DNA from 4 places in the Streptomyces luteireticuli genome. Region 4 is predicted to be linked to each of the others. Evidence: riboswitches for the same ligand, from Rfam matches in the RefSeq annotation. Region 4 holds a riboswitch; each other region holds the start of a gene.

Region 1 (6,955 bases), 4.6 Mb from region 4:
AGCTGCGCCAGGTCGTGCGCGAAGAGGTGCCCTCCCGGGCCCTGATGGCCGCCTACCGCCTGCCGCACGACGGCACCCGCGAGGCGGACGCCGCGGACCTGGCGCTGACCGTGCTCGGCGGCGGCGAGTCCTCCCGCCTGCACAACCGCCTGGTCCGGCACGACCGCAGCGCCGTCGCCGCCGGCTTCGGCCTGCTGCGCCTGGCGGGCGCCCCCTCGCTCGGCTGGCTGGACGTCAAGGCGTCGGCCGGTGCCGAGGTCTCCGCCATCGAGGCGGCGGTCGACGAGGAGCTGGCCCGCTTCGCCCTGGAGGGGCCCACCGCGCAGGAGATGGAGCGGGCCCAGGCCCAGCTGGAGCGCGAGTGGCTGGACCGGCTGGCCACGGTCAGCGGCCGTGCCGACGAACTGTGCCGCTTCGCCGTGCTCTTCGGCGACCCGCAGCTCGCCCTCACCGCCGTGCAGCGCGTCCTGGACATCACCCCGGAGGAGGTGCGGGCCGTCGCCAAGTCCCGCCTCCACCCGGACAACCGCGCGGTGCTGGTGTACGAACCGACCGGCCCGCAGGCGGACGCCGACGCACAGGCCGACGACAACGCACAGGAACAGGAGACGGCCCAGTGACCGACGCCGCAGTCGTGGGCGCCACCGACACCGCGGAGCCCGCCATGCACTTCCACCCGCAGCCCCGGCCCGGCACGGCCACGCCCTGGGACTTCCCGGCCCCCGGCCGCGAGGTGCTGCCCAACGGCCTGACGGTGCTGCGCTGCCACCGCCCCGGCCAGCAGGTCGTCGCCGTCGAGGTCAGCCTGGCCGCGCCGCTGGAGGCCGAGCCCGCCGGGCTCGACGGAGTGGCCACGATCATGGCCCGGGCGTTCTCCGAGGGCACCGACAAGCTCAGCGCCGAGGACTTCACCGCCGAGCTGGAGCGCTGCGGCGCCACCCTGGACGCGCACGCCGACCACCCGGGCGTCCGGCTGTCGCTGGAGGTTCCGGCCTCCCGGCTGCCCAAGGCCCTCGGCCTGCTCGCGGACGCCCTGCGCGCCCCCGCCTTCCCCGACAACGAGATCGAGCGCCTCGTCCTCAACCGCCTCGACGAGATCCCCCACGAGCTGGCCAACCCGGCCCGCCGGGCCGCCATGGCCCTGTCGGACGCGCTCTTCCCGGCCGACTCGCGGATGTCGCGGCCGCGCCAGGGCACCCAGGAGACGGTCGAGCGCATCGACGCCGCGTCCGTCCGCGCCTTCTACGAGGCCCACGTCCGCCCGGCCACCGCCACCGCCGTCGTCGTGGGCGACCTCACCGGGGTCGACCTCGACCAGGCCCTCGCCGACACCCTCGGCGCCTGGACGGGCTCCCCGGCCGAGCCCCGGCCCGTGCCGCCCGTCTCCGCCGACGACACCGGCCGCGTGATCATCGTGGACCGGCCGGGCGCCGTCCAGACGCAGCTCCTCATCGGCCGCACCGGCGCGGACCGGCACGAGCGCGTCTGGCCCGCCCAGGTGCTCGGCACCTACTGCCTGGGCGGCACCCTGACCTCCCGGCTCGACAAGGTGCTGCGCGAGGAGAAGGGCTACACCTACGGCGTCCGCGCCTTCGCCCAGGTCCTGCGCTCCACCCCGGACGGCAGGGGCACCGCGATGCTGGCCATCAGCGGCTCGGTGGACACCCCCAACACCGGCCCGGCGCTGGCGGATCTGTGGACCGTGCTGCGCACCCTCGCCGCCGAGGGCCTGACCGACACCGAGCGCGACGTCGCCGTGCAGAACCTCGTGGGCGTCGCCCCGCTGAAGTACGAGACGGCGGCGGCCGTCGCGGGCACCCTCGCCGACCAGGTCGAGCAGCACCTGGCCGACGACTTCCAGGCCCGGCTCTACGAACGCCTCGCGGAGACCGGCACGGTGGAGGCCACGGCGGCCGTCGTCGCCGCCTTCCCGGCCGACCGTCTGGTGACGGTCCTCGTCGGGGACGCTGCCGAGATCGCCGAGCCCGTCAAGGCGCTCGGGATCGGCGAAGTGACGGTCATCTCCGCCTGAGCGGGCCGATTTCGGCCCGACGGCGGCTCAGGGGCGGGCCAACGCCCCAGGCCATGGAGGCGCGTGGGTCCTGAGGGACCCACGCGCCTCCGATATGCCCGAATTGACAAGGTGGTTGCACGAGGGCTGTGTGGCGTGCGTCACGAAAACGCGGTTCCGTTTGCCGTTCGAATCTGACGCCGATTAGCTTCGGGACGGCAGTCCGTCAGATCGGAGCCGCAACCGCGGCCCCGGGCAGCCATCGCCGAGTCCCCGTACGGCGCGAGCCAGGGGAGCCGGGGAACCACCTGTTCCCTGGGGTGAATCGGATCCCTCTCCGGAGGGGGCCGTAGGAGACCTTCCTGCTCCGAACCCGTCAGCTAACCCGGTAGGCGACAGGGAAGGAAAGGAACAGCCGCAGCCATGGCGTTCACCCGTGCCACCGGGAAGCACCGTCGTCCGAGCCGCGCCGCCCGTGTCGGCGCCAACGTCGCCGGTATAGCCACCCTCACCGCCGCGGGCGTCGTCGCCGGCGTCGCCGCTCCGGCCTTCGCCGCCTCCCCCGCGGACGATGCCCAGCGCCACGAGGACACCGGCCTCACCCAGGCCGTCGTGCTCTCCGACCACGTCGCCGACAGCGTCGGCGAGCAGGCTCAGATGCAGCAGGGCTCCGCCGACCAGGCCGCCGCCCGCCACCAGGCCGAGGCCGAGGCCACGCAGCAGGCCGCCCTGGTCAAGAAGCGCGCGGACGAGGCGAAGCGCAAGGCCGAGGCCGAGCGTGCCGAGCAGGAGCGGGCCGCCCGCGAGGCGGAGCGCAAGCGCCTCAACGCGTTCGTGCTGCCGATCGCCGGCTCGTTCGTCTCCACCACCTACAAGGCCACCAGCGGCCTGTGGTCCTCCGGCAGCCACACCGGTGTGGACTTCCACGCCGCCGAGGGCACCACCGTGCAGGCCGTCGGCGCCGGCACCGTCGTCGAGGCCGGCTGGGGCGGCGCGTACGGCAACAACATCGTCATCCAGCACAACGACGGCACCTACACCCAGTACGGCCACCTGTCGTCCATATCCGTCGCCGTCGGCCAGGTCGTCACCCCCGGCCAGCAGATCGGCCTCTCCGGCTCCACCGGCAACGTCACCGGCCCGCACCTGCACTTCGAGGCCCGCACCGCGCCCACCTACGGTTCGGACATCGACCCGGTCGCGTACCTGCGCGCCCACGGCGTCGACCTGTAGGACACACCTGGACTTCCCGAAGGCCCCGGCTCCGGCCGGGGCCTTTCGGCATGGCCAAAACATTTCCCTGCCCTGCGGGCGGCTATCGGAATTCGCACGTGATTGCAATAGAGTCGATCGTCCCCGGGCATCCCTGAGCAGACGTCAACCGGATGCCGTCCGGCCGGTCCGGCGGGGCGATGCGGAGGGGTTCGTCGATGCGGGGACGTTCGTGAACGGCGACGGCGACGAGGCGGGGGACGCCCGCCGCGTCTCCGCCCAGGCCGTGTGCGCGGCCATCCGCGACGACATCGTCTCCGGCGCCTTCCCGCCCGGCAGCCGGCTCATCGAGGAGCTCCTCGCCCGCCGCTACGGCGTCTCCCGCGTACCCGTCCGCGAGGCCCTGCGCACCCTGGCCTCCGAGGGGTTCGTCACCACCCGCCGGCACGCCGGCGCCTGCGTCGCCGAGCCGACCGAGCAGGAGGCCGCCGATCTGCTCGACGTCCGCGCCCTGTTGGAACCGCTGGGCGCCGCCCGGGCCGCCCAGCGGCGCACCGACGCCCATCTGAAGGTGCTGCGGGGGCTGGTGAGGCTGGGCCGGGAGCGCGTCCGGTCCGGACGGACGGGCGAACTGTGCCCGCTGGGCGACTGGTTCGACGAGACGCTCGCCCAGGCGTCCGGCAGTCCGAGTCTCGCCGCCCTGCTCACCCAGGTCCGGCGGAAGATCTCCTGGGTGTACGAGGCCGAGCCGCCCGCCCGTCCGGCGGAGACCTGGGAGACGCACGCGGCGCTGGTGGACGCCGTCCTGCGGCGGGACGCCGAGCGGGCGCGGTCCATCGCGGCCGTACGGGCCCAGCGGCAGCCGGGGGAGTTCCGGCTGTGGCGCCCGGTCCCGCCGGCCGGGGTGCCGCGGGCGGCGGACGGGAAACGCGCCGTAAACACGGCGAGCGCCCGCATTTAACAACGCCGGGCTATTCCAGTACACGGAAGGAGTTCCGGCCGGGAATCGTGGCGGTTTCCGGGCGGGCTCCCGCCCGCCCGTGCGCCGGGCGGCGCACACGACGGGGCCGCGGCGGCCGGTGCGGGCCACCGCGGCCCCGCCGCGCGCCGGAGGATCAGACGGTCTCCGGGAGCTCCTCGAGGCCCTCGGCGACCAGCTTCGCCAGGCGGTCGAGCGCGGCCTCGGCGCCCTCGGACTCGCTGGCGAGGACGAGCTCCTCGCCACCCTGGGCGCCCAGGCCCAGCACGGCCAGCATGGACGCGGCGTTGACGGGGGTGCCACCGGCCTTGGCGACCGTCACGGGGACCCCGGCAGCCGTCGCCGCACGGACGAAGATCGACGCCGGGCGGGCGTGCAGACCCTCGGCCCAGCCGACGTTCACTCGGCGCTCAACCATGGTGTTGCCCTTCAAGTCGGAGAGGTTGTCTAGACCAGTGTCGCACGGTGCGGACGGTGCTCGGTCGCGGTGTCGGTACCCGGTCGTACGCTGGCCCCATGCAGACGCCGTCCGAGCACGCGACACGGTTCCTCGCCTACCCGGCCCACTGGGAAGCCGATGTCGTCCTGCGTGACGGCGGCACCACCCGGATCCGTCCCATCACCCCCGACGACGCCCAGCGCCTGGTCAGCTTCTACGAGCACGTCTCGGACGAGTCCAAGTACTACCGCTTCTTCGCGCCCTACCCCCGGCTGTCCGACCGGGATGTGCACCGCTTCACCCACCACGACTACAACGACCGGGTCGGCCTCGCCGCCACCATCGGCGGCGAGTTCATCGCCACCGTCCGCTACGACCGCATCGACCCCCGGGGCCGCCCCGCGGCGACCGCGACAGACGAGGCGGAGGTCGCCTTCCTGGTCCAGGACGCCCACCAGGGCCGGGGCGTGGCCTCCGCCCTGCTGGAGCACATCGCGGCCGTGGCCCGGGAGCGCGGCATCCGGCGCTTCGCCGCCGAGGTGCTGCCCGCCAACACCAAGATGATCAAGGTGTTCACCGACGCCGGCTACACCCAGAAGCGCAGCTTCGAGGACGGTGTCGTCCGCCTCGAACTCGACCTGGAGCCCACCGACCGCTCGCTCGCCGTCCAGCGCGCCCGCGAGCAGCGCGCCGAGGCCCGCTCCGTGCAGCGCCTCCTCGCCCCCGGCAGCGTCGCCGTCGTCGGTACCGGCCGCGCCCCGGACGGCCTGGGCCGCACCGTGCTGCGCAACCTCCTGGCCGGCGGCTTCACCGGCCGGGTCCACGCGGTCAACCGGGCCTTCCCGGACGGGCTGACGCGGCTCGACCCCGAGGGCGTCCCCGCCGCCCGGTCGCTCCGCGCGATCGACGGCCCGGTCGACCTCGCCGTCGTCGCCGTGCCCGCCGCCGAGGTGCCCTCCGTCGTCGCCGACTGCGGAGAGCACGGCGTCCAGGGCCTCGTGGTGCTCTCCGCCGGATTCGCGGAGAGCGGGCCCGAGGGCCGCGACCGCCAGCGCGAACTGGTCCGCCGGGCCCGGTCCTACGGCATGCGCATCATCGGCCCCAACTCCTTCGGCCTGGTCAACACCGCCGCCGGCGTCCGGCTCAACGCCTCCCTCGCGCCCGAGCTGCCCGCCCCCGGCCGGGTCGGCCTCTTCAGCCAGTCCGGGGCCATCGGCATCGCGCTCCTCTCCGAGCTGCACCGGCGGGCCGCCGGAGCCGGGCTCGCCTCCGTCTCCACCTTCGTCTCCGCCGGAAACCGCGCCGACCTCTCCGGAAACGACTTCCTCCAGTTCTGGTACGACGACCCGGACACCGACGTCGCCCTCATGTACCTCGAATCCATCGGCAACCCGCGGAAGTTCACCCGCCTCGCCCGGCGCACCGCCCGCCGCAAGCCCGTCGTCGTGGTCAAGGGCGCCCGGCACGGCGCCGCCGCCCCCGCCGGCCACACCGTGCCCACCACCCGCATCCCCGACGCCACCGTCTCCGACCTGCTGCGCCAGGCCGGGGTCATCCGGGTCGACACCGTCACCGAGCTCACCGACACCGGACTGCTGCTCGCCGCCCAGCCGCTGCCCGCCGGGCCCCGCGTGGCCATCCTGGGCAACTCCCAGTCGCTGGCGCTGCTCACCTACGACGCCTGTCTGACCGACGGGCTGCGCCCGCACCCCCCGCTCGACCTCACCACCGACGCCCGCCCGGAGCACTTCCGCGCCGCCCTCGCCACCGCCCTGACGGACGACGCCTGCGACGCCGTCGTCGTCACCGCCATCCCCAGGGTCGGCAGCGAGTCCGCCGAGGAGCTCGCCGCGGCCCTGCGCTCCGCCGTCGCCGCCGGTCCCACGGCCAAGCCGGTGTGCGTGGTCCACCTGGAGATACCCGGCCTCGCCGAGGCCCTGGCCGCCCTGCCGGAGGAGGAGGCCGGGCCCCCCGGCTCCGTGCGCATCCCCGCCTACCCCGCCGCCGAGCGGGCCGCCCGGGCCCTGGCCCAGGCCGCGCGCTACGCCCAGTGGCGCCGCCGCGCCGAGGAGTCCCCCGGCCGCGTCCCCGAGTACGACGACATCGACGAGGCGGGCGCCGCCGCCGACATCGAGGTGCTGCTCGACGCGCACGGCGCCACCGCGGCCGCCGGCGGCACCGGCCCGCGCGCCGTCACCCTCTCCGCCGCCGACACCCAGCGCCTGCTCGCCCGCTACGGCATCGCCGTGCTCCCCGCCCTGCCCGCCCCCGACCCGGACGCCGCCGTGGCCGCCGCCCACCGGCTCGGCTTCCC
Region 2 (6,955 bases), 5.6 Mb from region 4:
CCCGCGATCAGCCCGGAGCAGGCGGACATGCCCGCCTCCTGCGTGCGGCGCACGGTGTCGACGCGGTCCTGGTAGGTGTGGGTGGTGGTGATGTCCGCGTACGTGGCCTCGGAGGTGTTGAGGTTGTTGCTGTAGGCGTACACCCCCGCGTCGCGCAGCCGCTCGGCCTGGCCGTCGGAGAGCAGGCCCAGACAGGCGCAGACCTCGACCTCGGCGTTCTCCTCCTTGATCGCCTCGATGGTGCGCGCCACCCGGTCGATGTCCCGGTCCGTCGGACCGCGCCCGCTCGCGACCAGGCAGACCCGCTTGGCGCCGCCCGCCACCCCCGCCGAGGCCGCCTTCGAGGCGTCCTCCGGCTTGAGCCAGGTGTACTTGAGGATCCCGGTGTCGGCGCCGAGCCGCTGGGAGCAGTACGAGCAGTCCTCGGGGCAGAGACCGGACTTGAGGTTGACCAGGTAGTTGAGCTTGACCCGCCGCCCGAACCACTGGCGGCGCACCTTCCCGGCCGCGGCCACCACATCGAGCAGGTCGTCGTCGGAGGTCGACAGGACGGCCAGCGCCTCGTCGCGGGTGGGCAGCTCGCGCCTCAGCCCCTTGGCCACCAATGTGTTCAACAGGTCCATGGCCCATGATCCTCGCCTACCCGGTCACCCTGGGCCAAGGTCGAGATCTCACAACACCGGCCCGATGACGTGGGTGGATCACGACATGCAGTTCAGGGGCCCTTCGCCGCTAGTTTGGGGGGCAGGCTGTCCGTGCCCGTACCGGAGGGACCCGTGCACGGATTTATGTGAACCCCACAGATCGTCCTGCCAAGGACCCCTGACAGGAACCGGAACGGCCGATGCCCCACAACGCGGTTTCCCCATCCAGCCCGGCCACCCGGACCGGTGCGACCCGTTCGACCACCTTCGACTGGCTCGACGAACAGCACCGGCTGCGCCGCGAGGCCGGGCTCGTCCGGACGCTGCGTCCCCGCCCCGAGCCCGGCGCCGGGGAGCCGGCCGTGCTCGACCTGGCGGGCAACGACTATCTGGGGCTCTCCCGCCACCCGGAGGTCACCCGCGCCGCCGCCGACGCCGCGCACCGCTGGGGCGCCGGGTCCACCGGCTCGCGCCTGGTCTCCGGGAGCACCGCGCTGCACACCCGGCTGGAGGAGGCCCTGGCCGAGTTCTGCGGTTTCGAGGCCGCCCTCGTCTTCTCCTCCGGGTATGCCGCCAACCTCGCCGCCGTCACCGCCCTCGCCCCGCCCCCCGAACTCTCCGGTGCTCGTGGCCTGCTGGTCTCCGACGAGGGCAACCATGCCTCACTGATCGACGGCTGCCGTCTCGCGCGCGCCGGCCGGGCCGTCGTCCCGCACGCCGACCCCGAGGCGGCCGGCAAGGCGCTGGCCGCCCACCCGGGGCGGGGCCTCGTGGTGACCGACTCGGTCTTCTCGGTGGACGGCGACGCCGCCCCGCTCGCCGCCCTCGCCCGGCAGTGCCGCCGCCACGGCGCCGGGCTGCTGGTGGACGACGCCCACGGGCTCGGCGTGCTGGGCGACGGCGGACGCGGCGCCGTGCACGCCGCCGGACTCGCCGGCGCCCCCGACGTCGTGTCCACCGTCACCCTCTCCAAGTCCCTCGGCGCCCAGGGCGGAGTGGTCCTCGGCCCCGCCCGGGTCATCGCCCATCTGGTCAGCAGCGCCCGTACGTTCATCTTCGACACCGGCCTCGCCCCCGCCGCGGCCGCCGCCGCCCTCGCGGCCCTGGAGGTGCTGCGCCGTGAACCCGGGCGCGCGGCCAGGGTCCGCGCCGTGGCCGGCGACCTGCACGCCCGGCTGACCGGCGCGGGCCTCACGGCCGTACGCCCCGACGCGGCCGTCGTCTCGGTACGGGCCCCCTCGCCGCGGGCGGCGGTGCGCTGGCAGGCCGACTGCCGGGCGGCGGGGATCGAAGTGGGCTGCTTCCGGCCGCCGTCGGTGCCGGACGGCGTCTCCCGGCTGCGGCTGACCGCCCGCGCGGACCTCACGGACGCACAGGTGGAACGGGCGGCCGGCACGGTGGTGGGCACGGCCGCGGCGGAGGGGTTCCTCAACGCCCGTCGAGCGCACGGGTGATGCCGAACGCCCGGGTGATGCCCCCCCTTCACCGGAGGCCCGGGCCGCCCCGCCGCACCAGGGCGACGAACGGGCACCAGGCCGTGGACGGCAGCAACAGGGCCGGTCCCGCCGCCCACTTGGAGTCGCGCACCGCCAGCAGGCCCGCGCCGAGGGAGGCCGCCTCGACGCAGTTGTTCATCCCCGTGCTGTGACTGCTGCGCCTCCATCGGGCGACACACAGCGCCGGAAGGACCGGAAGAGCCGGACGAAAGGGTACGGACCGCGGCGGTGCGGACATGGCGCCTCCCTGAGCGTCACTGCGTACCGTGATGGATCCCTGCGATGTAGTCCAAGGACTTCTCGTGCGGGAGGGCGTGCGCCCGGAGTATGGCGAACGCGGAGGCGTACGCCCGGAGGTCTTCTTTCCGTTCCAAGTAGAGGCTACTCGTCAAGTGGTCGAGCACGACCACGTCCAGATCGGCGATGCGCGGAAAGGAGAAGATGACGAAAGGCCCGGTGATACCGATGTGGTTGCCCCGGGAGAAGGGGAGGACGTGCAGCCGTACGTTCGGCAGGGCGGCCGTTGCCAGCAGATGTCCCAGCTGTCCCGCCATCACCTCGGGACTGCCCACTTCATGGCGGAGCACCGCCTCGTCCAGGACCGCGCACAACTCCAGCGGCTTTCCGGGCTGCTCGCGGTGGAGCACCGCCTGCCGGGCCATGCGCACCCGGACCAGCTCGTCGACCTGGTGGTCGGGCGGGTCGGCGAGCGCGGCCCGGGTCACCGCGCGCGCGTACTCCGGGGTCTGCAACAGGCCCGGCACCACGGTGGTCTCCAGGGTGCGCGAGCGCGAGGCCTCCGACTCCAGGCTGATGAAGTCCAGATAGGCGGAGGGCAGCAGATCGCGGTAGGCGTACCACCAGCCGCGCCGGGCCCCCGTCCGCCCGTCCCCCGGACCCGTGGTGTCCGCCCCGCACAACGCCCCGAGCAGCGCGCGCAGTTCGGGATCGGCGACCCGATAGGCGTCCAGCAGCCGGGCGACGTCGGAGGGTTTGGCGCCGCTGCTGCCCGTCTCGATCCGGCTCACCTTCGACTGGTGCCAGCCGACCACGTCGGCGGCCTGCCGGCTGGTCATTCCGGTGAGTTCGCGCTGGCGGCGCAGCTCGGCGCCGAGTTTGCGGCGGCGCACCGCGGGTCCGTACCGCATCGGCCGTCCCTCCCCTCGCGCGTGCCCACGCCTCTGTGCCGGCGCATGAGAGCCGGCCGGCCCATGAGAGCCACTCGTGCCTGCCCACGAGAGTCAATAGACCATGACGCCGACCGCATGCGGTCTCCCGTCGCAGAGTTCACCGCTTCGAGCGACAGATATATGCATATCCCGGTCCATCGCTCCCATCCCGGTCGTTATCAGTGGCACCCTGTCCTGCAGAGCCGCCCGGGGTTCCTTCCGTGAACGGCACCGGCGGGAAAGGGGCAGCGCCATGGCAGACCACCAGGAAGCATCCGTCACCCTGCCGAGCACCCCGGCCTCGGTCGCCACGGCCCGCCGCTACGTCGCGTCCGTGCTCGCGGAGTGGGGGCTGCCGGACGGCACCGAGGAGGCGGAGGCGGTACGGCTGATCGTCTCCGAACTCGCCACCAACGCCGTGCTGCACACCCGTGGCCAGTCGCCCGTCTTCACCGTGGATATGTATCTGGAGCGGGACGAGGAGCTGAGCATCGGGGTCACCGACAGCCACCCCCGTTACCCCCGGCGGCTTCCGGCGGCCGTCCAGCAGGACAACGGGCGGGGGTTGGTGATCGTCCGCTGGCTCGCCGCCGAGCGGGGCGGCCGGCTCTGGTTCACTCCGGCCGAGGACGGCGGCAAGACGGTGTGGATCCGCCTGCCGTGGACCGTCCCCGTGTGCTGAGGCCCTTGCGCCGGCCCCCGCGCACCGGTGCCGGGCGGCGCGGGATCCCGCACCGCCCGGCAGACGCTCCCTCCCCCGGGGGAACGCCGTCAGTCGCCCACCCGGCCGTACCAGACGTTGTTCGTCCAGATCCGCTCGAAGCGGACCACGGAACCGGTCTTGGGGGCGTGCAGGATCTTGCCGTTCCCCGCGTATATCCCGACGTGGTAGACGCCCCGTCCGGAGTGGAAGAACACCAGGTCGCCGCGCTCACGCGCCGAACGCGGAATATGGCGGGTGCGGTTGTACTGGGCAGCGGCCGTGCGGGGCAGCTGCTTGCCGGCCCGCTTGAAGGAGTAGAGGGTCAGGCCCGAGCAGTCGAAGCTGTACGGGCCCGTCGCGCCCCATTGATAAGGCGAGCCCTGCTTGGATACGGCGATCTGCAGGGCCCTGACCGAGACGGACGCCGCTTCCGCCTTGGAGGTTCCGGCCGGCGTCAGCACCGTGACGCCGACTGCGGCGAGGGTCAGGGCCGATGCGGCCTTGGCTTTGGACAGCCTTGCGGGACGTTTGTGCGCGCCCATGTCGCATACCCTTCGTCAGCCGCCTGTGAAGGATTGCCTGTCGGGTTCGGGCAGGCGAAGAATGCCCGGCCGCCAAGGGCGGCTTCACCCCAAGGGCCGGCTCCGGAGAGCCGTCCCGCCGTGCTCGGGTCCTCCATCCCTGCCGATCACTCCCTGTGTCGACCCGTCGTCCCGGCGGCGGCAGGGTTCGGCGTCCGCCCGGACCGCCCCGCCGTGTGGCGGGGTCTTGTCGTCCCGAGGATCTTGGCGCAGCCGCGGCGCCGAAGCCGAGGGGAACTCTCGTTATGTGAGCCTCGTCACCTGTGGGCAATTCAGGTGGACGCGCGGCGATTTGACCGTCATCGGCGGCCCGGGGTGAGTCCGTCACCTGCGCCGGTTAGCGATCACTCGCGCGCCGTGTGCGCGTTCCGCGCAGAGTGATCACTGCGCGGTGTCCACGATCGCGTCCGCCGTCTGACGGAATCCAGATGAAAAGCGTTTCCGTTCCTCAACTCGCGGACGACGGCGGCAACATCAGCCGCGTGGTGCGCCGCTCCCCGTCCAGAACACGCATCGCACGCGCCATTGTCCCCGTGTACACCTCGCGTTCACCTCGCTCGAACATGACGGTCAGGGCGTCCCGCAGACCGGTGGCCGCGACCACCAGAGCCTGCGCGGCTCGTAGCCCTCCGTACGTGTCGCGCCCGCGGGCGGGATTGATCCGGCCGAGGAGATCCAGTACCTCGAGATAGCGGTCCACCAGCTCGCCCTCGGCGCGGGTCAGGGCGGGCAGCGGCGGGAGTTCGGGCAGCATCGCAGGTCACCCCCCGTTCCCGGCGCGGTGGCCGACGATCCGGTCGGCGAGCCCGTAGGCCACGGCCCCGGCCGCGTCGAGGACGACGTCCCGCCCGGTCTCCTCCCGTACCCGCTCGGCGCTCCGCCCCGTGTACCGGGCCAGCAGCTCCGTCTGGAGGTCCCGCTGCCGCAGCAACTCCTCGGCGTGCAGGGCCAGATCGGAGGGCTGTCCCTGGACGGGCCCGGGCAGCCCGGGCGGCCCGACGACCACCCGCGCGTGCGGCAGCACCGACCGCTTCCCCGGTGTCCCGGCCGCCAGCAGCAGTGCGGCCGCGGGCCCGGCCCGGCCCAGACAGACCGTCTCGACGTCGCAGTCGATGTAGCGCATCGTGTCGTGCACGGCGCACAGCGCGGCGAAGGAGCCGCCGGGGGAGTTGAGGTAGAGCGCGATGTCCTGCCCGGGCGCCGCGTGCTCCAACTGCATCAACTGCGCGATCACATCGGTGGCCGCGGTGTCGTCGACCGCCGTCCCCAGCATGACGATCCGCCCCTCCAGGAGTTTGGAGTAGGGGTCGAGGGTGCGGTGGCCGTAGGCGGTGCGCTCGGTGAACTCGGGGAGGACGTGGCGGGCGGTGGGGCGGAGGGTCATGGGTGTGCTCCTCGCATGGGTACGGGCCCGTCCGTGAGGCGGGCCGTCTGTAAAAAATGTACAGTACGTACGTTTGTCTGTGAGGGGGGACCGCTCCGCGAAGGGTTCGTGAGGGCTTCCGCACGACGGTGGCGGGCGAGGACTCCGGCAGGAGCGTGGGAGAAAGTAGGGTCTGTATCAAGGGGATTCGGCGTGATGGGCCGCCGAAGGGAGCGACTGCATGGACGACCCGACGACGGTGACCGTCATCAAGGAGGCCCACTCGGCCGAACTCGCCTTCCGCGACCCGCACCCCCTGCTGGCCGGCCATGTCCTGGGATACACGGGGGCGGACTTCTCGCTGCCCCGGCCGCAGGTGCGGCAGGTGACGGCGCTGGCGGCGGTGATGCTCCTCATCGACTTCGAGACACCGGTCCGGAGCCTTGTCACCGACGCCCCGGGGCCGCCGCGGAGCCTCGTGCTCTCTCCGGTGTCCGGGCTGAGCGACCGCCCCTTCGCCATCCGGCAGTCCGGACGGGAGTACGGCCTGGTGGCGCTCCTCACGCCCCTGGGGGCCCGTGCGCTGTTCGGTTTCCCCCTGTGGGAACTGGCCCGCAGGAGAGTGCACTTCACCGATCTCCTGGGCCCGGACGGCCGACGGCTCACCGAACGGCTCGCCGAGGCCCCGGACTGGCCCACCCGGTTCCGGATCACCGATGATTTCCTGCTGGCCCGCATCGGCGCGGGGCCGGAGCTGCCGCCCCAGGTCGACTGGGTCTGGAGACGGCTGACCGGCCCGGCGGCCGTGCCGATCGGCGTGGTGGCGGACGAAGTGGGCTGGTCCCGGCAGCACTTGACCGCCCGCTTCCACCACGAGGTCGGGCTGCCGCCCAAGACCGTGGCCCGCATCGCCCGGCTGCAGCGCGTCATGTCCCTCATGCGCGGCGCCCGTCCGCCCTCCTGGGCCGACGCCGCCGCGATGTGCGGTTACGCCGACCA
Region 3 (6,955 bases), 2.1 Mb from region 4:
ATAGGTCAACTCTCTTTGACCGTCACCCGACCGCACTCGCGCCTGCTTGTGACCGCTGGGGGCCGTCGCTATGTTCGACGGTCATATTCAGCCGCCACATGAGAGGTGACCGCATGCTCTCCGGGAAAGGTCGACATCGACGCCCCCGTCAGATTCCCGCCGCCGTGCTCGCGGCGGGCGTGACGGGCGCGGGAATCGCCATGCCGCTGCTCGGGGCCACCACCGCCGACGCGGCGGACGCCCCCACCTGGGACCGCGTCGCCCAGTGCGAGAGCGGCGGGCTGTGGAGCGCCGACACCGGCAACGGGTATCTGGGCGGGCTCCAGATGACGCAGGACATGTGGGAGGAGAGCGGCGGCCGGGAGTTCGCGCCGCGGCCCGACCAGGCCAGCCGTGCCCAGCAGATCGCCGTCGCCGAGCGGATCCTCAAGCAGCAGGGCCCGTACGCCTGGCCCGCCTGTGCCGTGAAGTCGGACCTGGCCAAGGAGGGCCCGGCGCCGGACGTGGACCCGGGGCGGGCCGACGCCTCCACCCCGGCGCCGGAGCACAGGCCGCCGTCCGGGGCGCGGGAGCACGACCGGTCGCCGGGGAAGTCCGGGACCGTGGGCACTCCGTCGGACACCCCGTCGGACACCCCGTCCGGAAGCGGAAGTTCCGGCGAGGACGCCAAGGGCAAGCACCGCAAGCCGGCCGAGGGCACCCGGGACACCGAGGACGCCGCGGAGGGCACGACGGACGCGAAGGCGCCCGGGAAGGGCTCCGGCAGGTCCACGGCCCCGGAGGCGCCGAAGTCCGGCCCCGCGCCCTCCCGCTCCGCCGACCGGCCCGACGGACCGTCCCGCGCGCCGCACTCGCCGGCGCCCGGCAGCACGTCCGGCGCGAGCGGCGACCAGGGCGCGGACCGTGGTGCGGAAGCGGACACGGCCACCGGCGCGGACGCCGGAGCGGGTACCGGCAAGCACCGCGCGCAGCAGCCGCGTTCGGGCGCGGAGCGCTCCTCGCGCGGTGGTGCGGAAGCACATGGACAAGGGTCGCGTGCCGAGGACTACACCGTGCGCCCCGGTGACAACCTGTCAGCCATCGCGCAGGAGCACTCCGTGCCCGGCGGTTGGCACCGGATCTACCACGACAACAAAAAGGTCGTCGGTTCCGATCCGGATCTCATTCACCCAGGCCAGCAGCTCGAACTGAAGAAGTAGGAGGGCAGTTCGGGTCGAATGTCCGTTCCGAGCGAAAGTGAGACATGGGTCTCGTTGACAGCGTCTCGGATACGGCCCGTCAGGAGCCGGGGAAGCGGCTCTCACCTGCGGAAACACCGAGTTTCTCAGGGGGTTGGATCCAGCCGGTGGCCGAAAAGGGGGGTTTGAACCCGTAGGCCGCCTGTGCTTAACGTCGTCACCGCTCGCCACCGCGAGCACCACGGTCGTCACGCCGAATCCTGCCGGCGGCCGGGGGAGTCGTCGCGCAAGCGCCGTAGGCAGGAGCGGGGGAACCAAGGTAAGTCGCCGCGACGGTCCGCCGGTCAGTGACCGGGGTGCCGCAGCGGCTAGGGGTGAAGCCTGGTGCGCGCAAGCCACCGGGCCGGGCAACTCACGTCCGAACCCGACAGCTCACCTCGTAGGCGCCGGTGAGGAAACCGAGTCATGTCCAAGGGCAAGCACCGTCGTCCGAACAAGGCCGTCCGCATCGCCACGCTCGCGGGTGTCACCGGCGCCGCAGTCGCCGCCCCGCTGATGGCCGCGACCTCCGCCCACGCCGCCTCCGTCGACACCTGGGAGCGCGTCGCCCAGTGCGAGTCCAGCGGCAACTGGTCGATCAACACCGGCAACGGCTACTACGGCGGCCTGCAGTTCTCGCAGTCCTCCTGGGCCGCCGCGGGCGGTACCGCCTACGCCCCGCGCGCCGACCTCGCCACCAAGGGCCAGCAGATCGCCGTCGCCGAGAAGCTCCTCGCCATGCAGGGCCCCGGTGCCTGGGGCTGCGCCAGCGCCGGTCCGCTGTCCTCCGGCGGCGCCAAGGCCGACGTGGACACCTCCGGTTCGTCCACCAAGACCCAGAAGTCGACCGGCGAGCGCAGCGTCTCCACCAAGACGCACGCCGACCGCAGCGAGCGCCAGTCCGCGCCGAAGCACGCCGCTCCGCAGCAGAGCGACGAGGAGGCCCCGGCCGCCAAGCCGGCCGCCCCCCGCCACGCCGCCCCGAAGACGGTCAAGATGGGCGACGGCGAGTACCAGGTCAAGGAGGGCGACACCCTCGCCAAGATCGCCGAGGCCAAGAAGGTCAAGGGCGGCTGGGAGAAGCTCTACGACCGCAACAAGGACATCGTCGAGAGCGCCGACCTCATCTTCCCCGGCCAGAAGCTGCACCTCAGCTGACGCAGCCTTCCCTGGCGAACCGCCCCGCTCCGATGCGCCCGCTCCCCCCGAGCCGCATCGGAGCGGGGCTCCGCCGTTCCCGCGGGAGAATCACCGGGCGGTTCCCCCAGTGGTTCCCCGAGCCGTTCACCGCTGGGCGAACATCCAGCCCATTCATCCCGTGATCTCGGCGTTTGTGCCATTTTTCCGGCCGGGCGGCGGTCCGAGGGCGGGCGGACCCTCCGGGGCCCGTTAGGCTCGTGCTGCAGAACTTCAGACACACACGAAGGAGACCCTCGTGCCGTCCATCGACGTCGTCGTAGCTCGCGAGATCCTCGACTCGCGAGGCAACCCCACGGTCGAGGTCGAGGTCGGCCTCGACGACGGCTCCACCGGCCGTGCCGCCGTGCCGTCCGGCGCCTCCACCGGCGCCTTCGAGGCCATCGAGCTCCGTGACGGGGACAAGAACCGTTACCTGGGCAAGGGCGTCGAGAAGGCCGTGCTGGCCGTCATCGAGCAGATCGGCCCGGAGCTCGTCGGCTACGACGCCACCGAGCAGCGCCTGATCGACCAGGCGATGTTCGACCTGGACGCCACCGACAACAAGGGCTCGCTGGGCGCCAACGCCATCCTGGGCGTCTCCCTGGCCGTCGCGCACGCCGCCTCCGAGGCGTCCGACCTGCCGCTCTTCCGCTACCTCGGCGGCCCGAACGCGCACCTGCTGCCCGTTCCGATGATGAACATCCTCAACGGCGGCTCGCACGCCGACTCCAACGTGGACATCCAGGAGTTCATGATCGCGCCGATCGGCGCCGAGTCGTTCTCCGAGGCGCTGCGCTGGGGCACCGAGGTCTACCACACCCTCAAGGCCGTGCTGAAGGCCAAGGGCCTGTCCACCGGTCTGGGCGACGAGGGCGGCTTCGCCCCGAACCTCGGCTCCAACCGCGAGGCCCTCGACCTCATCCTCGAGGCCATCAAGCAGGCCGGCTACACCCCCGGCCAGGACATCGCGCTGGCGCTGGACGTCGCCGCCTCCGAGTTCTACAAGGACGGCGTCTACACCTTCGAGGGCCAGGACCGCACCGCGGCCGAGATGACCGACTACTACGCCGAGCTCGTCGCCGCGTACCCGCTGGTCTCCATCGAGGACCCGCTGTTCGAGGACGACTGGGACGGCTGGAAGACCATCACCGAGCGCCTCGGCGACCAGGTCCAGCTCGTCGGCGACGACCTGTTCGTCACCAACCCCGAGCGCCTCGGCCGCGGCATCGAGGAGGGCGCCGCCAACGCCCTGCTGGTCAAGGTCAACCAGATCGGCTCGCTGACCGAGACCCTCGACGCCGTCGAGCTGGCCCAGCGCAACGGCTTCAAGTGCATGATGTCCCACCGCTCCGGCGAGACCGAGGACGTCACCATCGCCGACCTGGCCGTCGCCACCAACTGCGGCCAGATCAAGACCGGCGCCCCGGCCCGCTCCGAGCGCGTGGCCAAGTACAACCAGCTGCTGCGCATCGAGGAGATCCTCGACGACGCCGCGGTGTACGCGGGCCGTTCCGCCTTCCCGCGCTTCAAGGGCTGATCCCCTCCAGGGCCGACGCCCGGGGCTGACAAAGCCTCAAGCCTCACCACGTCCCCGGCCACGGTCCCGTACCGTGGCCGGGGACGGTTTGGCTTCGGTGCAGTGACCAGCGGGGAGGCGACGTGGCGGCGGAACGGTTTTCCACCGCGACCAGGCTCAAGGCGATCGGCACGGCGCTCGTCCAGGGGCCGGACGCCCGGGGCCGGCGCACGCGGCCGCCCCGCCGGAGCCGGCTCACCGGCCGTGCGGCGCTGCTGGCGCTGGTCGTCTGCTCCCTGGTCGTCGCCCTGGCCTACCCCATGCGGCAGTGGGTCACCCAGCGCTCCGACATCGACGACCAGCGGCACCGCTCCGAGCGCGCCCGCGAGCAGGTGAAGCTGCTGCGCGAGGAGAAGGCGCGGCTGGAGGACCCGGCGTACGTGGAGCAGCAGGCGCGCGAGCACCTGCACTACGTACGGCCCGGGGAGACCGGCTTCACCGTCGTCGACGGCAGCGGACGCGCCAAGCCCCGCCGGGACCAGGGCGCCGGCGACCGGCCCTGGTACAGCAACCTCTGGGACGGGGTGGACACTTCGGACGGCCACCGCTGACCCCGGCCCACCCTCCCTTCCGATCCTCCGAGCACGAGCGAGCACATGGACACGCCTCCTCCCCAGACCGAGCCCACCGAGCCCACCGAGGCGGACATCGCCGCCTTCAAGGAGCAGCTGGGCCGCCCGCCGCGCGGCCTGCGCGCCATCGCCCACCGCTGCCCCTGCGGCAACCCCGACGTGGTGGAGACCGCGCCGCGGCTGGAGGACGGCACGCCCTTCCCGACGCTCTACTACCTGACGTGCCCGCGCGCGGCCTCGGCCATCGGCACGCTGGAGGCCGAGGGCGTCATGAAGGAGATGAGCGCCCGGCTGGAGAGCGACCCGGAGCTGGCGGCCGCCTACCGCGCGGCGCACGAGGACTACATCTGCCGGCGCGACGCGATCGAGGTGCTGGAGGGCTTCCCGAGCGCCGGCGGCATGCCGGACCGGGTCAAGTGCCTGCACGTGCTGGTCGGTCACTCGCTGGCCGCGGGCCCGGGCGTCAACCCGCTCGGTGACGAGGCGATCGCGATGCTGCCGGAGTGGTGGCGCAAGGGGCCGTGCGTGACGCCCTGCGGCACCCAGGAGTAGGTTCGGCGGATCCGCCGACCGTCCCACGACCTTGCTGGAGTGTGCATGACCCGCGTTGCCGCGATCGACTGCGGTACGAACTCGATCCGCCTGCTGGTGGCCGATCTCGACCCCGCCACCGGCGAGTTCAAGGAGCTCGACCGGCGGATGACGATCGTCCGGCTGGGGCAGGGGGTGGACCGCACCGGGCGGTTCGCGCCGGAGGCGCTGGAGCGGACCTTCGCGGCGTGCCGGGAGTACGCCGCGGTGATCGCGGAACACCGCGCGGAGCGCGTGCGGTTCGTGGCCACCTCGGCCTCCCGGGACGTGGACAACCGCGAGGACTTCGTGCGCGGGGTCGTGGACATCCTGGGCGTCGAGCCCGAGGTGATCACCGGTGACCAGGAGGCGGAGTTCTCCTTCACCGGTGCCACCAAGGAGCTCACCGGCCGCACCGACCTCGCGCGGCCCTTCCTCGTGGTGGACATCGGCGGCGGTTCCACGGAGTTCGTCGTCGGGGAGGAGCACGTCCGGGCGGCGCGCAGCGTCGACGTCGGCTGTGTGCGGATGACGGAGCGTCATCTCGTCGTGGACGGCGAGGTGTCCGACCCGCCGGCGCCGGAGCGGGTGGCCGCGATAAGGGCCGACGTCGAGGCCGCCCTGGACCTGGCGGAGCGGACCGTGCCGCTGGGCGAGGCGCGCACCCTGGTGGGTCTGGCCGGCTCGGTGACCACGGTGGCCGCCGTCGCGCTCGGGCTGGACGCGTACGACTCGGCCGCGATCCACCACGCGCGGATCCCGCTGGAGAAGGTCCGGGAGATCACGGCCCGGCTGCTCTCCTCGACGCACGCGGAGCGCGCCGCGATCCCCGTGATCCATCCGGGCCGGGTGGACGTCATCGCGGCCGGGGCGCTGGTGCTCCAGTGCGTGATGGAGCGGACGGGGGCGCAGGAGGTCGTGGTGAGCGAGCACGACATCTTGGACGGAATCGCGTGGAGCGCGGTCTGAAAGGGCCGCAGGGGGCACAGGCGCCGAAAAAGTTCGTGAAATCCTTCACATGAAAAATTGGTCCTAGGACCACGGACTGATGGGTTCCGGCCTCCCATTCGGGGACCGGACGGCCCGGATGAGCGCGAACGTCCTTGTTCCCAAGGGGTTGAAGGAACGTTCACGCGCCGGATCGGCCCCGGTGGTCCAGTCGTGTCCGGGGTCGCAAGTCCAGCTCAGCGGGGGTGCCCAACGCATTTGGGGATGAAGTGGTTCCCCGTCGGGGCTATGGCGTCGGTCACGTGGGCGGCGAAGTGTAGCAGACACCCCACCGCGCCTTGTGAAGGGGCGCACGAGCACCCCTTCGGGGTGTGCTGGATACTCGAATCATGAGCACCACGGAGCGTCCACGGATCCTCGTAGTAGGCGGTGGGTACGTCGGCATGTATGCGGCCCGCCGCATCCTGAAGAAGATGCGGTACGGCGAGGCGACCGTCACGGTCGTCGACCCGCGCTCGTACATGACGTACCAGCCCTTCCTCCCCGAAGCAGCCGCCGGCAGCATCTCGCCGCGGCACGTCGTGGTGCCGCTGCGACGTGTGCTCCCCAGGGCGGAGGTCCTCACCGGCCGCGTCACCACCATCGACCAGGACCGCAAGGTCGCCACGATCGCCCCGCTGGTGGGCGAGGCGTACGAGCTGCCCTTCGACTACCTGGTCATCGCGATGGGCGCGGTCTCCCGTACCTTCCCGATCCCCGGCCTCGCCGAGAACGGCATCGGCATGAAGGGCATCGAGGAGTCCATCGGCCTGCGCAACCATGTGCTGGAGCAGCTCGACAAGGCCGACTCGACCACCGATGAGGAGATCCGCCGCAAGGCGCTCACCTTCGTC
Region 4 (6,955 bases):
GGCTGCGCGCCGCCACCGGCTGGGCGCCCGCCCACACCCTGGAGGAAGGACTCGCGGCCACCGTCGCCTTCTTCCGCGACCCGGCCAACCTCGCCCGCTACAAGACCGGCATCTACAACGTCTGACCCGCCGCACGTCCGATCCGCCGCACGTCCGATCCGCTGCGCCACCCGATCCGCTGCGCCACCCGATCCGTCGCGCCATCCGATCCGTCGCGCGCCATCCGACCCGCAGATCGTTCCGAAGAGAGGAACGTCCCATGCACGCAGTCATCCTCGCCGGAGGAAAGGGCATCCGGCTGCGCCCCTACACCACCGCCCTGCCCAAGCCCCTCGTGCCCATCGGCGACCAGCACGCCATCCTGGAGATCGTGATGCGCCAGCTGGCCGGCGCCGGATTCACCAGCTGCACCCTGGCCATCGGCCACCTCGGCCACATCATCCGCGCCTACGTCGGCGACGGCTCCCAGTGGGGCCTCGAGGTCGACTACACCACCGAGGAGAGCCCGCTCGGCACCATGGGCCCGCTGCTCACCATGGCCGACCGGCTGCCGGAGACCTTCCTGGTGATGAACGGGGACGTGCTCACCGACCTCGACTTCGCCGACGTCCTGCGCTCCCACCGCGGCTCCGGCGCCCCGCTGACCATCGCCACCTACCCCCGTCAGGTCAGCATCGACTTCGGGGTCCTGACCACCGAGGCCGGCCGCGTCACCGGCTTCACCGAGAAGCCCAGCATGGACTACCGCGTCTCCATGGGCGTCTACGGCGTCACCCGCGACGCGCTCGCCCGCTACACCCCCGGGCTCCCGCTCGGCTTCGACGAGCTCGTCCTCGACCTGCTCGCCGCCGGAACCCCGCCCAACGCCTATGAGTTCGGCGGATACTGGCTCGACATAGGACGCCCCGACGACTACGACCGCGCCAACGCGGAGTTCTCCCACCGCCGCGACCTGCTGATCAAGGGAGCGTGACCGGCCCGCATGCGCATCCTCCTCCTGGGCGCCACCGGCTTCCTGGGCCGGCACGCCGCCGGGCAGCTGCGCGCCCTCCCCGGCGCGCGGGTGCTCGACGGCGGCCGGACGCCCGGCAGCGCCGTCCCCTGCGACCTGGCCACCGCCGACCCGGAGCGGCTGGCCGGGGCGCTGCGCACGGCGGCCCCGGACGCCGTCGTCAACTGCGCGGGCGCCACCGCCGGCAGTCCCGCCGTCCTCGCCGCCGTCAACGCCCGCGGCCCGGCGGTGCTCTGCGAGGCGCTGCGCGCGGCGGTGCCCGGCGCCCGGCTGGTGCACCTCGGCTCGGCCGCGGAGTACGGGCCGGCGGCCGCGCCGCACTCCCTTGCCGAGACCGACCCGGCCGCGCCGCTCGGCCTCTACGGGGCCACCAAGCTGGCCGGGACGCTGGCGGTCACCGGCTCCGGCCTCGACGCGCTCGTCCTGCGGGTGTTCAACCCGCTGGGCCCCGGGGCGCCGGACGGCTCCCTCGCCGGGCGGCTGGTGCGGGGCATCGCGGACGCCGGGCCCGAGGGCACCGTGCGCACCGGTGACCTCTCCGCGCACCGCGACTTCGTCGACGCGCGGGACGTGGCACGGGCGGTCGTCCTCGCCGTCACCGCGCCCGAGCCGGTCACCGGGGTCCTCAACATCAGCAGCGGCACGGCCCGTACGGCCCGCGAGGTCGCCGAGGGGCTGGCGGGAGCCGCCGGGTTCCACGGCCGGATCGCCGAGGACGGCGCCGGGTCGCCGCGCTCGGCCGCGCTGCCCTGGCAGCAGGCCGACATCACGGCCGCGGGGCGGGTGCTGGGCTGGAAGCCGTCCTACGCCTTCGGCACCACGCTCGCCGATCTGTGGGCCGCGCGGTGACGGAGCCGTCGCTGCTCGTCCCCCTGTACGTGCACCCCGGCGCCGAACCGGGCCCATGGGAACGGCTCGTACGGGCCGCGCCCGCCCTGCGGGGCGTGGTGCTCAACGCGGCGGACGGGCCGGGGCAGTTCCCCGACCCGTCCTTCCGGGCCGCCGCGGTGCGGCTGCGCGCGGCGGGCGTGCCCGTGCTGGGGTACGTCGACACCGCCTACGGCCGCCGCCCCCTGCGCGCGGCCGTCGCCGACCTGCGCCGGCACCGGCGCTGGTACGAGGTCGACGGCGTCTTCTGCGACCGGGTCGCCGTGGAGGCGGCGCTGCTGCCGCACTACCGCCGACTCGCCCTGTTTTCCCGCGCGTTGGGCGCGCGGACCGTCGTGCTCAACCCCGGCACCCACCCGGATCCCGGGTACGCCGAGGTCGCCGACCTGCTCGTCACCTTCGAGGGGCCCTGGGAGGCGTACCGCACCGCGCGGGTGCCCGGCTGGACGGCCGACCATCTCCCCTCGCGCTTCTGTCACTTGGTCTACGGTGTGCCCCAGGAGTGGGCCGGACTGGTGGCCCGCACGGCCGGAAGACGCGGTGCCGCGGTGCACTGCGCCGTTCCGGGGAACGGAGAGAATCCATGGCAGACCGCACCGTGAGATGGCTTCGGGGCGGAGTCCTGGCGACGGCCGCGCTGCTGGTCGCGACGGGCTGTTCGGTGACGACATCCCCTTCCGACGACGCGTCCGACGACGCCTCGAACGCGCCGAGTTCGCCGCCCTCCGCGCATCCGCGCCCCGGCACGCGCTGGCAGCCCAAGCCCGGCACCCGCTGGCAGTGGCAGCTCGACGGCGCCGTGGACACCTCCGTCGACGTTCCCGTCTACGACATCGACGGCTTCGAGAACGACGCGGCGACCGTGGCGAAGCTGCACGCGAAGAAGCGCAAGGTGATCTGCTACATCAACGTCGGGGCGTACGAGGACTGGCGTCCGGACCAGGGGAAGTTCCCGGCGTCCGTGCTGGGCGCGAAGAACGAGGGGTGGAAGGGGGAGAAGTGGCTCGACATCCGGCGCCTGGACGTCCTGCGGCCCATCATGGCGGAACGTTTCGACATGTGCCGGAAGAAGGGGTTCGACGCGGTCGAGCCCGATCTGACCGAAGGGTTCCGCAACAAGACGGGCTTTCCGCTCACCGCCGCCCACCAGTTGGCGTTCAACCGGATGATCGCCTCCCTCGCCCATGAGCGGGGCATGGCCGTCGGCCTCAAGAACGACCTGGAGCAGATACCCGAGCTGGTCCGGGACTTCGACTTCGCCGTCAACGAACAGTGCGCGCAGTACGGCGAGTGCGAGCGGCTCAAGCCCTTCGTGGACAAGGGGAAGGCCGTCTTCCATGTCGAGTACGAGATGGCGCCCGGGGAGTTCTGCGGCGAGGCGAAGGAACTCGGGCTGTCCTCCATGCAGAAGAAGCTGGGGCTGAACTCCTGGCGCAGGGCCTGCTGACGTGGCGTCCCGAAACGGGACGTAACGTGACGGAAGTTCACCGCACGGTGCGTGAAGAACCTCACAGAACACCGTTTCGGCACCGGTTTTCGGTGGCGGATGGTGCAGGATCATGCACCGAACAACCAAGACCCCGTCACAGAGGCGGGCGACCCGGGCGGACGCCGAGTCCTGCCGCCGCTCCGGGTGCGGACCTGATTTCGCGGATCGGCAGGAGCGGGAGACCCAGGCAGGACGAACCACGAAGGCGGTGGTTCTAGGGGTGAAGCCACTTGGTGGCCGGGCAACTTTGTCAGCCCGAACCCGACAGGTCATCTTTCGCAGGCGGATGACGAAGGGCTTATCGGCATGTCTGCGCTGCCTCGAATACCCGCGCTCATCTCCCGGGCCGGTACCGCATCGGCCCTCACCGCCGCGACCGTCGCGGCCTCCGTCCTCCTCCCCGGCCTGGCCGGCGAGGCCCAGGCGGCCACGTCGCCCGGCGCCAAGGCCGTCAAGGTCGCGGCCTCGAAGAAGGGCTCCTGGTACCAGTGGGGCGGCACCGGCCCCAACCGTTTCGACTGCTCGGGCCTGACGCAGTACTCCTTCAAGAAGGGCGCCGGCAAGAAGCTGCCGCGCGTCGCGGCCGACCAGTACAACGCGACCCGTCACATCTCGCGCGGCTCGCGCACCACGGGTGATCTGGTCTTCTTCCACTCCGGCAGCAACGTCTACCACGTGGGTATCTACGCGGGTGGCGGCAAGATCTGGCATGCGCCGGGCACCGGGAAGAAGGTCCGTCTGGAGAAGATCTGGACGAACAGTGTGTGGTACGGGCGCGTGCGCTGACGCGCGCGAAGAGCACATGGGTCCCCCAATGGGGGCCTGGGCGGGCCGGGGCGGATGACCGCCCAGGCCCGCCCGCGCATGCTTCCCCCGGACAGCGGTACCGGGGTGGCCGGCGGGGGTGCTCGCAAGAAGCATGAGGGGAGGCAAGCACCCCGAAAGGTGCCTCTCCATGCGCCGCAGAACCATAGTCGGGATATCCGCCGTGTTCGTGGCCGCGCTCGCCACGAGTGCGTACGCCGTCGACTCGCTGCCCCTCCCCGTGGGGTCCGGAAGTGCCCAGTGCTCCGTCTCCTGGCAGGCGCCGGGCATCACGTTCACACCGCAGACGCCGGTGCAGGGCGCCACCGGGCCGAGTGTCGCGTACACCGATGTCACGGGAACGCTCAATCTCGACGCGACCCCGACCGACGTCATCGACGACCCGGCCAAGCTGGCCTCCGCCGTCACCCTCACCCTCGACGCGACCGGTGGATTCACCTTCTCCGACGCCCAGGGCAGGAAGGTCGAGGCATCGGCCCCCCAGGGCCCCCTGCCGACCGGGACGACCACCTACCTGGTCAAGAGCCCTGCCAGCCCGGACGGTGTCCGCATCCCCGTCTACTCGTACGGCCTGCCGTCCACCTTCTCGCCGTCCATCACGTCGCTCCTGCCGGTTCCCGCGCTCACCGTCACCATGGCCGGTCTCCGGGCGGACTTCACCCCGGAGCTCATCTCCACCCTCAACTCCACCTTCGGCGCGGGCACGGCGAAGAGCGGTGACTCGCTGGGGGTCTGCGCCGGCATGTTCTCCACCGGCTAGCCGGGGGCGCAGCCGTGGACCTGCTCGTGCCGCCCTTCGCCACACCCGGCACCGCGCGGCTCCATCCCTCGACGCGGGCCACCGGCCTGGTGGCCGACGGTCCCGAGGGCGAGCGCTTCGACGCGGCCCTGCTGGACCGGCCGGCCGCCTGGACGTACCCGAACGCCACCCCGGACGGACTGCTGCCGGCCACCGACTGGATGCTGGTTCTTCGCCTTCGACGACATCCTCGACGACACGGCGGAAGGGCGCTACCAGGACTTCGCCGTGTTCGTCGCGGACACCCTCAACTCCGTTCACGGACAGGCCGCTTGCCCGGCTCCGCACCCGTGCGTGGAGCCGTACCGGAAGGCGCTGGAGGAGCTGTGGCGACGCACCACGGCGGGCATGCCGCCCGCCTGGACCCGGCGCCTCGCCGGTGACCTGGCCGCATACGCCAACTCCTACCGGACCCAGGCCCTGGTGAACGCCGGAAGGCTCCGCTCGCGGAGGAGCACTACCGCCGGCACCGGCTTCTCTCCAGCGCGGTCCATGTCTCCCTCGGCATCGGCGAGGCCGCGTCGGGACACCCGGTGCCGGAGACGCTCTGCGTCCACCCTTCCGTCCAGGCGGCGCGCGAGAGCGCCAACAACGTCGTCGCCTGGGCCAATGACCTCTACTCGGCGCCCAAGGAACTGGAGCGGGGAGATCTGTGCAACTACGTGTCCGTGCCGCGGTACGAGCGACGTTGCTCGGCCCAGGAGGCTGCCGCGTATGTCGCCGCCCTCATCACGGAGCAGACCGCGCGGTTCCACGAGGCCGAGGCGCAGATCCGGGGACGGCTCCTCCCGCGCGTGGGCCCCGGGGAACGGCGGGCCCTGGAGGCGATGCCGGACACGGTCGTCTCATGGATGAACGGCAACCCGGTCCGGTCGTCGGAGACGGCGCGTTACCGTACCCGAACCGTTCTGGAAGCAGCGTGAACGCCCCGTGCGCCGTGCTCCCGATGCCGGTTGGGTCGGCGCTTCGCGCCCGGGGGTGTCACCCATGCCGTCGAGGATCTCTTCCATGTAGCCGGGTGAGGGCGACGTCGTCCCCCCACCCCCGTGCATACACTCACAAACAGAACAACTAAGGTAAGGCTTACCTTTGTGAGTGATCGGAGCGGTTGTTGTGCGTACTGTGGGTGCGTTGGGCTTGAAGGCCGTCCTGGCCGTGTCCGTCGTCGGCGGTCTGCTCGCCGGATGTTCGTCCGGCCCGGCGGAAGGCGAGGCCGCGTCGAAGAACGAGAAGAACAAGCAGGGCTCCCGCAACCTCGTGGCGGGCGCGTCCGCGGGACCGTCCACCGCGCCGGACAAGCTGGCCGACGGGCTGGGCTCGGACACCGCGAAGGACGGACAGTTCCCGCGTACGGTCACCCACTACAAGGGCAGGACGAAGCTCGCCGCCGCGCCCGCGCGGATCGCCGTACTGAGCACCGGGCAGCTCGACGACCTGCTGTCCCTGGGGCTCGTCCCCACGGTCTCCACCAGGGCCAAGGACGCCGGGCTCGTGCCCGACTACCTGCGCGACGCATTCCCGCGGTACAAGGACCGGCTCGCCGGGATGACCGACGTCGGGACCCGGACCGCGCCCGACCTGGAGTCCCTGGCCGCCGCCAAGCCGGACCTGATCCTCGCCAACGACTCGCTGGGCGAGCTGTATCCGAAGTTGTCGAAGATCGCGCCCACCGTCGTCACCAAGGGCCAGGGCATCAACTGGAAGCGGGACCTGCTGCTCGTCGGCGCCGCCGTCGGTAAGGGGAAGCAGGCGCAGCAGCTTCTCGACGACGTCACCGGCGACGCCAGGGCGCGCGGCAAGAGGCTCAAGGAGGCCAAGGGCGCCGGCATGACGGTGTCCATGGTGCGCTTCACCCCCGACCGCACGCGGATGTTCGGAGTGTCGTCGTTCACCGGCTCCATCGCCGCCGACATGGGAATCGCGCGGCCCAAGTCCCAGCAGT

What was found. Region 4 has a riboswitch for cyclic di-AMP ahead of AB8735_RS06345 (C40 family peptidase). Riboswitches for the same ligand answer to the same signal wherever they lie in the genome.
Positions count from the first base shown of each region.
Region 1: linked by a shared signal. The riboswitch ahead of AB8735_RS27845 (M23 family metallopeptidase) and the one ahead of AB8735_RS06345 (C40 family peptidase) in region 4 are both predicted to bind cyclic di-AMP.
Region 2: linked by a shared signal. The riboswitch ahead of AB8735_RS32485 (C40 family peptidase) and the one ahead of AB8735_RS06345 (C40 family peptidase) in region 4 are both predicted to bind cyclic di-AMP.
Region 3: linked by a shared signal. The riboswitch ahead of AB8735_RS16365 (transglycosylase family protein) and the one ahead of AB8735_RS06345 (C40 family peptidase) in region 4 are both predicted to bind cyclic di-AMP.

Region 1 is NZ_CP167927.1:6,181,988-6,188,942, forward strand. Features, by position in the region: gene AB8735_RS27835 (pitrilysin family protein) at 1-620, shown strand, start outside; gene AB8735_RS27840 (pitrilysin family protein) at 665-2,032, shown strand; cyclic di-AMP (ydaO/yuaA leader) riboswitch at 2,265-2,421, shown strand; gene AB8735_RS27845 (M23 family metallopeptidase) at 2,435-3,244, shown strand; gene AB8735_RS27850 (GntR family transcriptional regulator) at 3,456-4,184, shown strand; gene AB8735_RS27855 (HPr family phosphocarrier protein) at 4,339-4,620, opposite strand; gene AB8735_RS27860 (GNAT family N-acetyltransferase) at 4,719-6,955, shown strand, end outside.
Region 2 is NZ_CP167927.1:7,221,122-7,228,076, forward strand. Features, by position in the region: gene bioB (biotin synthase BioB) at 1-623, opposite strand, end outside; gene AB8735_RS32465 (8-amino-7-oxononanoate synthase) at 845-2,098, shown strand; gene AB8735_RS32470 (DUF397 domain-containing protein) at 2,127-2,378, opposite strand; gene AB8735_RS32475 (helix-turn-helix domain-containing protein) at 2,395-3,288, opposite strand; gene AB8735_RS32480 (ATP-binding protein) at 3,563-3,991, shown strand; gene AB8735_RS32485 (C40 family peptidase) at 4,081-4,554, opposite strand; cyclic di-AMP (ydaO/yuaA leader) riboswitch at 4,560-4,757, opposite strand; gene AB8735_RS32490 (hypothetical protein) at 5,042-5,347, opposite strand; gene AB8735_RS32495 (ATP-dependent Clp protease proteolytic subunit) at 5,354-5,977, opposite strand; gene AB8735_RS32500 (helix-turn-helix domain-containing protein) at 6,198-6,955, shown strand, end outside.
Region 3 is NZ_CP167927.1:3,714,577-3,721,531, reverse strand. Features, by position in the region: gene AB8735_RS16370 (transglycosylase family protein) at 114-1,199, shown strand; cyclic di-AMP (ydaO/yuaA leader) riboswitch at 1,460-1,639, shown strand; gene AB8735_RS16365 (transglycosylase family protein) at 1,644-2,375, shown strand; gene eno (phosphopyruvate hydratase) at 2,653-3,933, shown strand; gene AB8735_RS16355 (septum formation initiator family protein) at 4,056-4,523, shown strand; gene AB8735_RS16350 (DUF501 domain-containing protein) at 4,569-5,096, shown strand; gene AB8735_RS16345 (Ppx/GppA phosphatase family protein) at 5,142-6,083, shown strand; gene AB8735_RS16340 (NAD(P)/FAD-dependent oxidoreductase) at 6,452-6,955, shown strand, end outside.
Region 4 is NZ_CP167927.1:1,583,241-1,590,195, reverse strand. Features, by position in the region: gene AB8735_RS06370 (SDR family NAD(P)-dependent oxidoreductase) at 1-125, shown strand, start outside; gene AB8735_RS06365 (sugar phosphate nucleotidyltransferase) at 260-973, shown strand; gene AB8735_RS06360 (NAD-dependent epimerase/dehydratase family protein) at 983-1,861, shown strand; gene AB8735_RS06355 (spherulation-specific family 4 protein) at 1,858-2,502, shown strand; gene AB8735_RS06350 (endo alpha-1,4 polygalactosaminidase) at 2,484-3,347, shown strand; cyclic di-AMP (ydaO/yuaA leader) riboswitch at 3,539-3,690, shown strand; gene AB8735_RS06345 (C40 family peptidase) at 3,696-4,175, shown strand; gene AB8735_RS06340 (hypothetical protein) at 4,345-4,974, shown strand; partial or broken gene AB8735_RS06335 (terpene synthase family protein) at 5,038-5,421, shown strand; gene AB8735_RS06330 (terpene synthase family protein) at 5,406-5,936, shown strand; gene AB8735_RS06325 (iron-siderophore ABC transporter substrate-binding protein) at 6,136-6,955, shown strand, end outside.